One region of the Brachybacterium sp. GU-2 genome, then DNA from elsewhere that is predicted to be linked to it. Evidence: predicted binding sites of a transcription regulator. Region 1 holds the regulator's gene; the other holds the start of a gene.
The links. Region 1 encodes HrcA, which represses chaperone genes, less so after heat shock. Its sites were predicted from a motif close to TTNGCACTCGNNNNNNNCGAGTGCNAA; they were not measured.

Region 1 (3,352 bases):
GTCGACGTACGGGTGGCCGAGCACGGTGACGTTCCCGCGGGCGCCCGGCAGGGCCATCACCTCGGCTGCGATGCGGGACTCCTTCGACCCCTTCACCAGGTGGTCCACCAGGATCCCGAGCCGGCGGCCGGGGGAGGGGCCGAACTCGCGCACGCGCTCTGCGAGGTCGTCGGCGCCCTCGAGCTGCTCGACGACGATGCCCTCGATCCGCAGGTCGTGGCCCCACACCTTCTGCACCAGCTCCGCGTCATGGGTGCCCTCGACCCAGATCCGCGACGCACGTGCGGTGCGCGCCTTCGCCCCCTCGACGTACACCGAGCCGGAGGCGGAGCGCTTGCGGACGGGCGCCTTCTGCGCCGCCTGCGGGCGGGTGAGGACGACGGGCTGCCCGTCGATCATGAAGCCCGGCCCGAGCGGGAAGGTGCGGCGTCGGCCGCGGCCGTCCTCCAGCTCGACGATCAGCTCTCCGGCCGTCTTCTCCACGCGCGTGATCGCGCCGGTGAAGCCGGTCGAGGCCTCCTCGACGACGAGGTCGCGCTGCGCGGGGACCTCGCGGCCGACCGGGCGGCGGCGGTGATGGGCGGGGGGACCGGAGGAGAGCACATCGGCGCCGTACCGGTCGGGGAAGCGAGCAGGCGGGGTGGACACGGCGGACACTGTAGCCCCGTGGCGAACGCCTCCCTGCGAAGCACGCCGCGGACGCGTACGATTGGCACTTGGCATGGGAGAGTGCCAATGTCCAGGGAGACCCGGGCGCCGGGACGCCCCGGTGCCGGACCGCGCGGCAGGAGGTGCACGACATGGACGACCGCAAGCTCCAGATCCTCGGCGCCATCGTCGAGGACTACGTCTCCACGCGCGAGCCCGTCGGCTCGAAGTCGCTGCTGGAGCGGCACGAGCTCGGCGTCTCCGCGGCGACCGTCCGCAACGACATGTCCGTCCTCGAGGAGGAGGGGCTGATCCACCAGCCCCACACCTCCGCCGGCCGCGTCCCCACCGACAAGGGATATCGCGCCTTCGTCGACCACGTCGCGATGGTCAAGCCCCTCTCCGCCGCCGAGAAGCGGGCGATCCGCACCCTGCTCGAGGACGCGGGGGACGTCGAGGAGCTCCTGGCCCGCACCGTGCGCCTCCTCGCCCAGCTCACCCAGCAGGTCGCGATGGTGCAGTACCCGGCCCGCCGCCAGGCCCGCATCCGCCACGTCGAGCTCGTGAAGGTCGCGGACTCGCTGCTGCTGGTCGTGCTGATCACCGAGTCGGGGAGGGTGGACCAGCGCACCGTCCCCGTCATCGCCGGCCGACCCGCCGAGTACTACGCGGCGCTGCGCGACCAGCTCAACCGCGCCGTCGCCGGCCGGGAGGTCACCGACCTCGCAGGGCCGCTGACGGACTACCTCGAGTCCCTGCCCGTCCCCGAGCGGCCCGCCGCCGCGGAGGTGGCCGAGGCGCTCACCGCGCTGGCCGCGACCCGCGCCGAGGACCGCATCATGATGGCGGGCACCGCGAACATCGCCCGCTCCGCCGAGGACTTCGCCCGCGACGTCGAGCCGCTGCTGGACGTCCTCGAGGAGCAGCTGGTGCTGCTGCGCCTGTTCACCGAGATGCACGTCTCGCCGGGGGACGTGCAGGTGCGGATCGGCTCCGAGCTCCACGACCGGGCGCTGCACCAGGCCGCGCTCGTCGGCGCGGGCTACGACGCCGGCTCCCACCTCGCGATCCTCGGCCCCAGCCGCATGGACTACGCCGCCGGGATCTCGACCGTCCAGGCGATCGCCCGCTACGTCTCCCGATTCCTCGAATGACCGCGCCGGCGGGCCTGCGCGCCCGTCGCCGGCCGTCACCGACCTCCGACCCCTGTGAAGGACCCACGCCTGTGAACGACGACTACTACGAGCTGCTCGGCGTCTCCCGCGACGCCTCGACCGAAGAGATCAAGAAGGCGTACCGCAAGCTCGCCCGCACCCTCCACCCGGACGTCAACCCGGACCCGGAGGCGGCGGAGAAGTTCAAGAAGGTCTCCCAGGCGTACGAGACCCTCTCCCATGCGGACAAGCGCCGCCAGTACGACATGGGCGGCGGCCCGGGCATGGGCGGCTTCCCCGGCGGCGGCGCCGGATTCGACTTCAACGACATCTTCGACATGTTCGCTGGAGCCTCCGGGATGCGCGGGCGCAACCAGGGCCCCGTCCCGCGGCAGCGCCGCGGCGGCGACGTGCTGCGCCGGGTGAAGATCGAGCTGCGCGACGTCGTCTTCGGCACCGAGCAGGACGTCACCTTCCGCACCGCCGTGCTGTGCGAGCGCTGCTCCGGCTCCTGCGCCGAGCCGGGCACCAGCCCCACCCGCTGCACCGCCTGCAACGGCTCCGGCCACGTCCAGCGCGTCCAGCAGTCGCTGCTGGGCCAGATGGTCACCATGGCACCCTGCCCCACCTGCGAGGGCCACGGCGACGTGATCGAGAGCCCCTGCACCGGCTGCTCCGGCCACGGCCGCACCGCCACCGAGCGCACCGTCACCGTGCGCATCCCCTCCGGCGTCGAGAACGGCACCCGCATCCAGCTGCGCGGCGAGGGCGAGACCGGCGAGGCCGGCGGCCCCTCCGGCGACCTCTTCGTGGAGCTGTCCGTCAAGGACCACGAGATGTTCGACCGCTCCGGCGACGACCTCGTCACCACAGTCTCCGTGCCGATGACGACCGCCGCGCTGGGCGCGACGATCCCGCTGGAGACCTTCGACGGGGAGCAGGAGCTCGACATTCGCCCCGGCGCCCAGCCCGGCGAGGAGATCGTCCTCAAGGGCTTCGGCGTCACCCCGCTGCGCCGCGAGCGCCGCGGCGACATCCGCGTGGTGCTCGACGTGGACGTGCCCACCGCGCTCACCGACGAGGAGCGCGAGCTGCTCGAGCGCTTCGCCGCCCTCCGCGGCGACGAGGCCACCCGTCCCAAGAACCACGGCGGCCCGTTCGCGAAGCTCCGCGAGCGCCTGAACCTCTGAGGCGGGAGAGCCAGTGCCCACCACCCCGCCCGGCTTCCTGATCCTCGACGAGGCCCTCGCCGCCGCCCGTGAGGGAGACCAGCTCGAGCTCGCCGGCGACGAGGGCCGCCACGCGGCCAAGGTCGCCCGGATCGGGGTGGGGGAGCAGCTGCTCCTCACCGACGCCCCCGGCCGACAGGTCCTCGCCGAGGTCACCGCCTCCCGCAAGGAGGCGCTCGACCTGCGCCTGCTCGCGGACCCGTCCCCGGCCGTGCAGCGTCTGCCCCGACTCGCGCTGGTGCAGGCCCTCGCGACCGGCGGCCGCGACGAGCAGGCCGTCGAGTCCGCGACCGAGCTCGGCGTCGACCGCATCGTCCCGTG
Region 2 (3,352 bases), 1.2 Mb from region 1:
CTTAGGACTCGCACAGGACCGGCGAGCGCATCGACCCGAGGAACGGACGTGCCCGCCGACCCTGGTGGGACCAGGGTCGACGGGCACGTCATGAGAAGGCCGTGCGGCCGGGTCCTCCTCGCGCTCCTCACGCCGGTCACGGGCACGTCGGTCTCCGGGGGCGCGGGCCGGTCGCAGGTCGCGGCCCCGCGCGCAAGACGACGGGGCGGGCGGCGCGGGTCTCCCCGCACCGCCCGCCCCGTCGGGTCGGACGCGATCGACGGACGCCGATCGTCGACTCGGAGGATCAGTCCTCCTCGTCCTCGTCCTTCTTCTCGATGACCAGGGTCTCGGTGGTCAGCACCAGGCCTGCGATCGAGGCCGCGTTCCGCAGCGCGGAGCGGGTGACCTTGACCGGGTCGATGATGCCGGCGGAGACCAGGTCGACGTACTCGCCGGTCGCGGCGTTCAGGCCGGTGCCGACCTGAGCCTCCTTGACCTTCTCCACGACGACGTAGCCCTCGAGGCCCGCGTTCTCGGAGATCCAGCGCAGCGGCTCGACGACCGCACGGGCCACGGCGCGCACGCCCACGGCCTCGTCACCGGTCAGGCCGAGGTCGTCGACCAGCACGGAGGACGCCTGCACGATGGCGGAGCCGCCGCCGGCGACGATCCCCTCCTCGATGGCAGCGCGCGTCGCGGAGACCGCGTCCTCGATGCGCATCTTCTTCTCCTTGAGCTCCACCTCGGTGTGAGCCCCGACCTTGATCACGGACACGCCGCCGGCCAGCTTCGCGAGGCGCTCCTGGAGCTTCTCGCGATCCCAGTCGGAGTCGGTGTTCTCGATCTCGGCACGGATCTGCGCGACGCGATCGGCCACGGCCTGGTCGTCGCCGGCCCCGCCCACGATGGTGGTGGAGTCCTTGGTGACGACGACGCGGCCGGCGTGGCCGAGCACGTCGGTGTCGACGGTCTTGAGGTCCAGGCCGAGGTCGGACGTGACGACCTGGGCGCCGGTGAGCACGGCGATGTCCTGGAGCATGGCCTTGCGGCGGTCGCCGAAGGCGGGAGCCTTGACGGCCGCGCCCTTGAAGGCGCCGCGGATCTTGTTGACGACCAGCGTGGACAGGGCCTCGCCGTCGACGTCCTCGGCGATGATGAACAGCGGCTTGCCGCTCTCCACCACCTTCTCGAGCAGCGGGAGGATGTCGGCCACGGCCGAGATCTTGCCCTGGTGCAGCAGCACCTGCGCGTCCTCGAGGACGACCTCCTGGCGGTCCGCATCGGTGACGAAGTGCGGGGAGATGAAGCCCTTGTCGAACTGCATTCCCTCGGTGAAGTCGAGCTCCATCGCGGTGGTGGAGGACTCCTCCACCGTGATGACGCCGTCCTTGCCGACCTTGTCGAAGGCCTCGGCGAGCAGGTCGCCGATCTCGCGGTCCTGGCTGGAGACCGAGGCGACCGACGCGATCTGGGCCTTGCCGTCGACCGGGGTCGAGATCTCCCCGAGCTTCTCGGAGAGGGCCTCGACGGCCTTCTCGATGCCGCGCTTGAGGGCGGCGGGCGCCGCGCCGGAGGCGACGTTGCGCAGACCCTCGTGCACGATGGCCTGGGCGAGGACGGTGGCGGTGGTGGTGCCATCGCCGGCCACGTCGTTGGTCTTGGTCGCGACCTCCTTGGTGAGCTGAGCGCCGAGGTTCTCGTAGGGATCCTCGAGCTCGATCTCACGGGCGATGGTCACGCCGTCGTTCGTGATGGTGGGGGCGCCCCACTTCTTGTCGAGGACGACGTTGCGGCCCTTGGGCCCGAGCGTCACCTTGACGGTGTTGGCGAGCTTGTCCACGCCCCGCTCGAGCGCGCGGCGCGCGTCCTCGTTGTACAGGATCTCCTTGGCCATGGCTCAGGCCTCGATGATCGCGAGGATGTCGCGCGCGCCGAGGACCAGGAACTCCTCGTTGCCGTACTTGAGCTCGGTGCCGCCGTACTTGGAGAAGACGACCTTGTCGCCGACCTTGACGTCCATGGGGACACGCTCGCCCTTGTCGTCGAAGCGACCGGCGCCGACGGCGACGACCTCGCCCTCCTGGGGCTTCTCCTTCGCGGTGTCAGGGATGACCAGGCCGGAGGCGGTGGTCTGCTCCGCCTCGAGCGGCTTGACGACGACGCGGTCCTCGAGGGGCTTGATGGAGACCGACATGCGGCTCACTCCTTCATGAAGAGACTGACTCTGTATGAGTTCGGGGTCGGGTCCCGGGTCCGATCGTCGTCGCGGTGCCGACCGGGGCGGGTCCCTCGTAGCAGCTTCTGGCACTCTCGGCCGTCGACTGCCAACGGAACCCACTGTAGGACGACGGCTGGCACTCACGCAAGGCGAGTGCTAAATCTGGGCGGGGTGTCGGCTCGATGCGTCGCGCTGCGCGCGTCGCCGCAGGCCACGCGCCAAGAGAAAGCCACGCGCGTGCACGCCGTGCCCTGACTCCGCCGGCTCCGCGACTCCGGAGAGCGCGGCGACCGAGTTCACGACGACCCGGTTGCCGCACCTCCCGTTCCGCTCCTTCTCCCTTGTGCTGCGCAGCCCCCTCGGGGTCGACGTCGAGGCTCCGAGCCCGAAGACCACAACCCCTGCTTCGCCCGCCCCCGCACCCCGAAAGGCTCGTGGGATGCCCAGGTCACACCCTTCTTGTGAACCCGATAACTTGTCGTCCCCGAAGGCGTGACGCCACGCCCCCGCGCGCGATAGGACTGGGGATGTCGAGACCGACGGCGCACCTGCGATCCAGGGCCCGTCCGCAACGCTCACACCCCTCCGAACCCGAGGAGATCCTCCATGGCCTTCATCCGCACCCTCCGCTCCGCCCTCCGTCGCGGCGACGACCAGCTCGCGCAGGACATCGTCGAGACGGGCACGCACCGCGACCATCGCGCCGATGCCACCGCCTCCGTCGCCCGTCACGGCTCCCAGGGCATCCGACCCTACGGCTTCGGCTACTGATCTCCTCAGGCGCGCGCCCTGCGCCGCCGCCGACGCCCCTGCAGGCAGTGCCTGCAGGGGCGTCGTGCATGTCCGGGCCGCGGATCACCGCCCGGCGGCCTCGAGGATCTGCGCGACCTGATCGGGGGTGAAGCGGTAGACCGGGCGCTCCGCATCGGCGAGGGTGTCGCCGGCGTTCGGGAACACCGAGCTGACCACGCGCGGCGCCCCCTCCCCCAGCTCCACCAGGCTCACGCCGGACAGAGCGAGCGACTGCTCGTCCGCGCCCGCCCCGACGGGGTCGACCACGTTGGTGATCCCGGGGGCGACGTGCACCGGGATCCCGGCGATCTCGCCGGTCATCTCGTGGTGGTAGTGGCCCGAGAGCACGATCCGCACGTC

Region 2: a site for HrcA is predicted at 2,334-2,360, ahead of groES (co-chaperone GroES). Genes of this name have one in related genera too.

What each region holds. Positions count from the first base shown of each region.
Region 1 is NZ_CP133037.2:203,905-207,256, forward strand. Features, by position in the region: gene RBL05_RS00960 (DUF3097 domain-containing protein) at 1-657, opposite strand, end outside; gene hrcA (heat-inducible transcriptional repressor HrcA) at 801-1,802, shown strand; gene dnaJ (molecular chaperone DnaJ) at 1,874-2,992, shown strand; partial or broken gene RBL05_RS00975 (16S rRNA (uracil(1498)-N(3))-methyltransferase) at 3,006-3,352, shown strand, end outside.
Region 2 is NZ_CP133037.2:1,399,261-1,402,612, forward strand. Features, by position in the region: gene groL (chaperonin GroEL) at 287-1,876, opposite strand; gene groES (co-chaperone GroES) at 1,880-2,176, opposite strand; gene RBL05_RS06455 (hypothetical protein) at 2,807-2,971, shown strand; gene RBL05_RS06460 (metallophosphoesterase family protein) at 3,056-3,352, opposite strand, start outside.